DNA from 2 places in the Oceanisphaera submarina genome. Region 2 is predicted to be linked to the other one. Evidence: riboswitches for the same ligand, from Rfam matches in the RefSeq annotation. Region 2 holds a riboswitch; the other holds the start of a gene.
The links. Region 2 has a riboswitch for lysine ahead of lysC (lysine-sensitive aspartokinase 3). Riboswitches for the same ligand answer to the same signal wherever they lie in the genome.
Positions count from the first base shown of each region.

Region 1 (4,420 bases), on a different contig from region 2:
TTCAACAACCCCAGATCATTAGCCGACGGATTCTGACCACCACAGAGATGACGGCCTTCAAACTGCTAGCCACCGTCAACAGCCAGGATATCGATTATAACAAGCTGACCAATCTGTTCAGCAGTGACCTGTCACTTACCTATAATCTGCTACGTTATGTCAACGGTATGCATGCCGGTACTCGACAACGAAGAATTGATAACCTGCGCAGTGCCATTGTATATCTTGGCCATCATCAACTTAAATACTTTACCGCCCTGGTGATGACGGCCTATGTCAGCAAAAACAAGAGTGTCGAGCTGCAGCGGCTGTCGATGATCCGTGCCAAATGGTGTGAACTGCTGGCCGAAAAAGTATGTCCGACCCTGCAGGGAGACGCTTTTATGTGTGGGCTTTTTTCTCTGCTGGACGTGTTACTCGAACGCCCCATGGCCGAAATTTTACCGCACATCCAGCTCTCTGAGCCGACACATCAGGCCTTGCTTGAGCGCAAGGGACAACTGGGTTTTCTGATAAGCATGATGCATGACCATGAACAGGCGGACTGGCAGAAACTGCAACAACGGCTGGACTTTATTAATCTGAGTGAAGCCACCAGCAGCCGGTGTTACGAAGAGGCAGTCAAATGGTGTCAGCGTCTGAACAACGGTCACTAACCCCATCAAGACACGATGATAAGCAACCGCCGGTAACACAATTGCTGTTAACGCAAGAGGCCCCGTATCGACATGATACAGGGCCTCTTACTTATCTGTCTTCAATCTAGCCGTTCAGCGACGGCAGTGTCTTTTCACTGGGCTCTCTGCTGCTGCCAGGCCCAGCCCGCCAGTACCAGCATAAAGGCCACCAACGCCGCCACCAGGCCCACTCCTACCGAGGCGCTGTACCCCAAAGCCAGATAGCCAATGACGCTGACCAGGGCGACAGAGAGCGCATAAGGCAGCTGAGTGATCACATGGTCGATATGGTGACAGGAGGCACCGGTAGAAGACAAGATAGTGGTGTCCGAAATAGGTGAGCAGTGATCACCGAATACCGCCCCCGCCATCACCGCCGACATCCCCGGCAGCAACAGGGAAGCATCAATGGCCATGGTCATGTCGGCGCCAATAGGCAGCATCACACCGAAAGTGCCCCAACTGGTACCGGTAGCAAAGGCCATGATCCCCGCCAGCAGAAACAGAATGGCCGGCAGCATGAACAACGGTATGCTTTGTTGTACCAGGGACGCCAGATATTTACCGGTTTGCAGCTCGCCAATCAGTCCGGCAATGGTCCAGGCAAACAACAGGATATATATTGCCGGCAACATGCCCTTGAGTCCGATCTTAAAGGCATGACCCCAGTCCGACAACGATGCCTTGTGCTTGAACATGGCAAAGGCACAGACCAGTAGCCCCGCCAGACCGCCAAACACCAGAGATCGACCGACATTGGTGTTTTCAAGGGCGGCCAGCAACGTAAAGTCCACCTGGTTCTGTGCCAGCGCCTGAGCACCGGTCAGCAGCAAACCCGCCACCGTTACCAGCGTCAGGGTACCTATTGCCAGCAACAGATCGCTGACACGACCTTCGGTGACACTGCTATCGGCCACCCCAGGCGGCGTCCCTTTGGCCTTGTCAAACAAGTCACCGTTCATGGCCTGCTGTTCATGTCGCGCCATGGCGCCAAGATCCCAGCCACCACGGATCACCAACAGCACCATCAACAAGGTGAAAATGGCGTAAAAATTCATTGACCCCATCATCAGAAAAGTACTCAGCGCACTTTGTCCGGTGAGGCCGTGGCTGGCCAGAATGCCTCCCACCAGGGCAATGATGTAGGCTCCCCAGGAAGAGATCGGCATCAGCACACAGACAGGGGCCGCCGTCGAATCCAGCAAATAGGCAAGTTTGGCACGTGAGATATGAAAACGATCCGTCACCGGCCGACAAATGGTTCCGACCGAAAGACTGTGAAAATAATCATCAATGAAGAAGATAAATACCAGTAACCCGGTCATTACCTTGGCCTGTCGCCGGTTTTTAATACGAGATTGAGCCCATACTGCAAACGCCAGCGTGGCACCGGTACGGCTCAGCATGCTGATAATGCAACCTAATAGCAGCAAAAAAAGCAATATATTAACATTCCATTCATTGATGGCATTATCGGACCAGAACAGGCCGGTAATATTGCCCGCCAAATGCGTGACGGCAGTCAAAGGACTGAATTGCTCTAGCAGCAACACACCAAGGATGATTCCCAGTCCCAGAGACAAGAGGACACGGCGGGTAAAGATGGCCAATACAATTGCCAGCAAGGGAGGTAGCAGAGACCAGAAGGTCTGAATAAAAGGATGTGATTCCACGGCAATACCTGATTCTGAATTGTCAACATAACTACCAGGAGCAGGAGGCCGATATCGGGATCGTCTTCTCTTTCCCAGCAATAGCGCATCATGAATAATCATTCATGACAGTATCGACCCTTTCGGCACCGATCCCAGCCCTGTCATCGGATAAATGACATGACTTCGGCATAACGTCCTTTCGACCAGGATAAGCGGCATCACCCTGAACTGGCTTACTGATAAGTTATGCACCTCTACGCAGGTAAGGCGGAGGATTTTACTGCCAAAAAGACAAAAATCAACACATTTGACCAAAAAACAACGGCTTGATTTCTAATCCAATCATGTTTATAAACCTTTTATATACTATAAAATCCGGCCTGCCACCACCGATCCCATAGGCCGGCTTCCCAGCCTGAAAGAACCGCCGATGCACAGCCTGGCAATTAATTTTCAATGAATAAGCCGATCTTTTTTTAATCGGCAACTCATCTTTGCAAAATGCAATGAGATATACATTACCTTACCGTTAACCCGGCTTTTATATTTAATATTACTGAAATGATCTCATGAATTAACTTGCTTCATTTAAAATGAAGATGTAAATTTAATTTATTATAAAATCAAGATAGCCCAACAGGTGAATGTAATGTCTGACTTTTTGAAAACCCTGCTTAATATTCGCAGCCTTCGCGCCGCCACTCGTGAACTGACTCTGGATCAGATGGAAGAAGGCTTGGCCAAGCTGGCTTCTGTTATTGAAGAGCAGCGTGAATCCAAAGCCGCCGAGCAGGCTGCAGCCCAAGAGCGCGAGCGTAAAGTGAAAGAGCTTATGGAGCAAATGGCCGCAGAAGGCATTGATATTAGCGAGCTGATTGAGCTGGCTGAGCCGGCCAAAAAAGCCAGTGCTCCCCGTAGCAAGCGCCCTGCCAAATACGAATATCATGATGAAAACGGCGAATATAAAACCTGGACCGGCCAGGGCCGTAAGCCTTCCGTGATCCAGCAAGCGTTGGACAACGGTGACAAAACGCTGGAAGATTTTCTGATCAAGTAAGCAAACTATTTGCTTATTATTAAGAACAGGGCCACTCGGCCCTGTTTTTTGTTTATGCTTGGTGAGTATCGACCAACATATCGCCGTTAACGCCGCTCCAGTAATGAGTACAACAGCTGATCGACGCCGTTCAGCTTCAGCTCGTACACCAGTGCCAGCTCAGCCCCCAGAGCACCGGCCGGCCAGCCTTTGCGCTCCAACCAACACAGGTAGGCCATGGGCAGCCGGAGCAAGGGCTGCCCCCGATATTTGCCGAATGGCATCGACTTTTGGATAATGCTCAGCAGCTCTGCCGACTGCAGCGTCATGGGATGCCTCCATCAGATAGGTTATTAACGGTGTCTTTAGCGCGCAAGAACCTGCAAGCGGTGCTTTGCCTGATAATTCGGCACCGCCTGCATCGGCTACAAAACCACAATACCGGTACCTGGTTAAGCTGCAGGTGCCGCTTCAACCGGCACACACCCACAAGCGGCGCCGATCCAGATGACCCGGCGCCGTCTTCTCCCGCAGCTGCAGCGCCGGCTACAAAGCCATAGGAAAGCTTGCCGCTGTTATGCCGTCAAGCTGAGGTTGATGTGCTCCAGTACCGCCGCCGGATCGGCCGCCTGAGTGATCGGGCGGCCAATCACCAGATAATCACTGCCTGCACTCACCGCCTGTTCTGGCGTCATGATACGCCGCTGATCGCCTGCGTCACTACCGGCCGGCCGAATACCCGGGGTCACCAGCTTGAAGTCCGGACCCAACTCCGCCTTCAGCAGGCTGGCTTCCTGAGCGGAGCACACCACGCCGTCAAGCCCGGCGTCACGCGTCAACCGCGCCAGAGACAGCACATGCTCGGCCGGAGAGCGCTGCACGCCAACCTGAACCAGCTCTTCGGCCGTCATACTGGTCAATACCGTGACCGCTATCAGCAAGGGCGCCTTGTCGCCGTAAGGCAACAAGGCCTCACGGGCTGCCTGCATCATTCTCGGGCCACCGCTGGCATGCACATTCACCATCCAGACACCCAGCTCTGCGGCGGCGGC
Region 1 covers NZ_JBKGFN010000007.1:104,545-108,964, forward strand. Annotated here, with positions in the region: gene ACLEIV_RS08835 (EAL and HDOD domain-containing protein) at 1-656, shown strand, start outside; gene ACLEIV_RS08840 (Na+/H+ antiporter NhaC family protein) at 791-2,350, opposite strand; lysine riboswitch at 2,424-2,597, opposite strand; gene ACLEIV_RS08845 (H-NS family histone-like protein) at 2,982-3,389, shown strand; gene ACLEIV_RS08850 (DUF3820 family protein) at 3,476-3,697, opposite strand; gene pyrF (orotidine-5'-phosphate decarboxylase) at 3,944-4,420, opposite strand, start outside.
Region 1: it holds a riboswitch for lysine, as region 2 does, so the genes downstream of both, ACLEIV_RS08840 (Na+/H+ antiporter NhaC family protein) here and lysC (lysine-sensitive aspartokinase 3) in region 2, are expected to answer to the same signal.

Region 2 (4,420 bases):
GCCTGCCGTTGCTGGCGCCGATGAGCGAGGTGGCCGGGCGCATGGCGGTACAGGCAGGCGCCCATTGTCTGGAAAAAGCCCAGGGCGGGCGAGGGGTGCTGCTGGGCGGCGTACCGGGTGTGGCGCCGGGCCGGGTACTGGTGCTGGGCGGTGGCGTGGTAGGCATCAATGCCGCCCGTATGGCGCTCGGGCTGGGCGCCGATGTGACCATTCTCGACAAGTCACTGAACCGCCTGAAAGAGCTGGACAGCCTTTACGGTCCGGGACTGAAAACCCTGTACTCCACCACCGATAACATAGAGTTTGAACTGGCTCGCAGCGATCTGGTCATCGGCGCCGTGCTGATCCCGGGGGCGGCGGCGCCCAGGCTGGTGACCCGCGACATGCTCAAGCTGCTGCCTCAGGGCGCCGTGCTGGTGGATGTGGCCATCGATCAGGGGGGGTGTTTCGAAACCAGCCATGCCACCACCCATCGGCAGCCGACCTTCGAAGTGGACGGCATAGTACACTACTGTGTAGCCAATATGCCGGGGGCGGTGGCCCGCACTTCCACCTTTGCCCTGACCAACGCCACCTTGCCCTTCATTCAGGCGCTGGCCAACCTGGGCTGGCGGCAGGCCCTGCAGCAGGACCAACATCTGGCGAATGGCCTCAACGTGCACCAGGGCAACATCACCTGTCAGGCGGTGGCCGAAGCTCATGCTCTGGACCATACCCCGCTGGCACAGGTGCTGGCAAGGGGCTGAAAGCGGCGTGAACAGGCCGGTTTTTCACGCAGGGGAGAGTCGAGAATGGCATTGAGCAGAGAGCAGGAAGCGCGGGCCCGGGCCCGGTTCATCGATGGCATGGGCGAGATGGACGATATCGAGCTGAATGAGGCGGCCCAAGGGGGCGAGCGCAAGCTGAACAGATTCGGCGACAGGCCGCCGGGCTCGCTGGCCGAATGGTGGCAGGAACTGCAGCTGATGGTGAGCCTGCTCAACGACTATCGCAAGGGCGACTATCGGGCCGTGCCCTGGAAGGTGATCGCCGCCATCACCGGGGCCGTCATCTATTTTGTGTCGCCGTTGGACGTGGTGCCGGACGTTCTGCCGCTGGCCGGTTACCTGGACGATGCACTGGTGATCAAGCTGGCACTGGATCTGGCCCGCTCGGATCTGGCCCAATATGCACACTGGAAAGAGGGGCAAAACGGTGAGGAATGAGGCTCCCCTCACTCCTCGCCCTTCATTTTAACCGGGGCTTACGCCGGCAGCAGCTCCCGATGCAGGTCGATAATCACCTGATTGGCGTTGTCTTCCTGTACCAGAAAACACAGATTATGCGGACTGGCGCCGTGACAGATCATGCGAATGTTGACGTTTTCCAACGCCTGAAACACCCGGGTGCCGGTACCGTTGACTTCGCTCATGCGATTGCCGATCAGCGCCACCAGCGCCAGTCCCTGTTCAACCTTGAGGTGACAGTGCTTGCCGAGTTCGGCCTTCACTTCTTCGGTCAGCAATTCGGCGCCGGCGTCCAGGGTGAGCGACACGCAAATCTCGGAGGTGGTGATCAAGTCCACCGAAATCTTGTGCTTGGCCAGAATGCCGAATACCTCGGCCAGAAAGCCGTGTACCTGGAACATGCTCTGATTGGTCAGGGTCAGCAGCACCTGGTTGCGACGCAGGGCCAGGGCGCGGAACAGCGGCTGACTGGGAGTGCTGTTGCGAATCCAGGTGCCACCGGCTTCCGGCGCCTTGCTGGAGCCCACAAACACCGGTATCTGCTTGCGTACCGCCGGTTGCAGGGTGGCGGGATGCAGCACCTTGGCACCGAAGGTGGCCATTTCCGAGGCTTCGCTGAAGCTGATTTCGGGAATGGCGCGCGCCTCGCTTACCAGTCGCGGATCCGTGGTGTAGATACCGGGCACGTCGGTCCAGATTTGCACGGCGACGGCGTCCAGCGCTTCGCCCAGGAGGGCGGCGGAAAAATCACTGCCGCCCCGGCCCAGGGTGGTGGTACGGCCGTCTTTGGCGGCGCCGATAAAGCCCTGGGTGACGACCAGCTGGTTATCACACAGGGGTTTGAGTTCTTTTTCCACTTCGGCACGCAGGGTGGCCAGGTCGGGCGCGGCACGGCTGAAACGATCGTCGGTGCGCATCACCTTGCGTACATCAAACCACACGGCCGGAGTGCCGCGATGGCGTAGCAGCTCCACGAACAGTCGGGTAGACATCAGCTCGCCCTGGGCCACGATTTCATCGTGCAGCGCCTTGGTGGGGCTGATGACGGCACTGTCGGCCAGCTCCTTGATATGAACCAGAATGTCTTCGATATGCCGGGTCAGCATGTCGGGCTTGTCCAGGCTGTCGAGAATGCCTTGCTGGATTTCGGTCAACTGTTGCAGCAGTGTGGCGCGCGACTCGGGTTGTTGTTCACCCGAGGCCAGGGCCACCAGCAGGTTGGTGACGCCGGAGCTGGCGCTCAGTACCGCCAGACGGGTATCGGGGTTGTGTTCGAGAATGGCGGCGCAACGGCTCATGGCGTCGGCATCGGCGACGCTGGTACCACCAAATTTGGCAACGGTTAACTGACTCAAGTGCAGCTCCTTGATGTGTGCATATAGTAGGTAACGGGGAAACGGCTGCAGAGACGGGAAAAGTCACTTAGAAGCACGCCACCCACAGGTGACAACCCGAAGGATTCAGCCTTCGTAGCCGAGGGTGATACGCTGCCCCGTATTACCCTCTCGGCGTTATCTCCCCTGACCGGCGATCCTGGGAGTGGGAGCTCCTCCTGCCGGCTGCCTGAATAACGCGCCTCTTCTCGCCCGACGTGCGGGCTGCCATATAAGTACTGACTCTGTCTGTCGCTGTCAATAATTAAGTGGTTAAATTCATCTGATATCAGTGTTATACCAGATCTTTCATCATGATCTTGGAACGACGCTGGTAATTGTAGAGCGCCTGCTTGCCCATCGGCAGGGCGCTAACATCCACCGGCTCGAAACCGCGCTCCCGAAACCAGTGAATGGAGCGGGTGGTCAGGATAAACAGCCGGCTCATGCCGCGCTTCTTGGCCTGCTCTTCCACCTTGTTCAGCAGCATGTCGCCCCGGCTGCCCCGGCGATAATCCGGATGAATGGCCACACAGGCCATTTCCGCCATAGCCTCTTCCGGAAAGGGATAGAGGGCGGCACAGCCGATGATGGCGCCGTCTTTCTCTATGATGGTGAACTGATCGACTTCCATTTCCAGCTGCTCGCGGGAGCGGCGCACCAGAATGCCTTCTTCCTCCAGCGGGCGGATCAGATCCAGGATGCCGCCGATGTCGTCGATACGAGCCTGACGGGCCTGCTCGGCGCTCAGGCTGACCAGCTGGGTACCGAGACCGTCACGGGTGAACAGTTCCTGGATAAGGGCACCGTCTTCCTTGTAACTCACCAGATGGCTGCGGGGAACCCCGGCACGACAGCTTGAAATGGCCGCACGCAGATAGCGGGCGGTGCCGGACAGGGTCTCGCCGTCGGACAGTAGCCGCTGCAGATGTTCTTCCGCCTGCTCGGGAAAAAGTTCCGGAATGGCCACACCCTCTTCGTTGAGCACACCGCGCTGAGAGCAGAAGCCGATCAGCTTCTCGGCCTTGAGTTCGATGGCCAGGCGTCGGGCCAGCTCTTCGGAAGACAGGTTGAAGCTTTCGCCGGTCACCGAAAAGCCGATAGGAGAAATCAGCACGGTGGCGCCGTTGGCCAGCTGATGATGAATGGTGTCGGTATGGATGCGGCGTACCCGGCCGGAATGCTGATAATCCACGCCATCATCCACTCCCAATGGTTGGGCCGTGACAAAGTTGCCGGTCACCACGTTGATGCGCGCGTTCTGCATCGGGGTATTGATAAGCCCCATCGACAGACGGGCCATGATGTCCATCTGCAAGCCGCCACAGACATTCTTGATGATGCGAAAGCTGTGCTCGTCGGTCACCCGGGTATGCTTGTGAAAGATATTGTCCAGCCCGGCTTCTTCCAGCCCCTGATCGATTTGCGGGCGGGCGCCAAACACGATGACCAAGCGGATACCGAGGCTGGTCAGCAGCGCGATATCGGTGATGATATTGGGAAAATTATCCTGATCGATGGCTTCGCCACCGAGCATGACCACGAAGGTCGAGCCCCGGTGCAGGTTGACATAGGGGCTGGATTGACGAAACGCCTTGACCAGGGCGGCATCGGTATCGCGCACGGGCAGTCCTTAAAGCGAAAAAACAAAGATGCATGATCGTGAAAAATAATGCAGAAAACAAGACTAAATATTTACTTTCTGGCCGAATATTTCAAGGTGGCAGCCTCGCATTTCGATATGAAAAATGCGAACCAGCGCCAATAAAGCGGCCTGTCGTGACAAGTGCTTTATGTTAGTCTTTTCAATGGGGTTGACCT
Region 2 covers NZ_JBKGFN010000001.1:396,938-401,357, reverse strand. Annotated here, with positions in the region: gene ald (alanine dehydrogenase) at 1-746, shown strand, start outside; gene ACLEIV_RS02075 (YkvA family protein) at 792-1,205, shown strand; gene lysC (lysine-sensitive aspartokinase 3) at 1,244-2,581, opposite strand; lysine riboswitch at 2,645-2,815, opposite strand; gene argA (amino-acid N-acetyltransferase) at 2,895-4,223, opposite strand.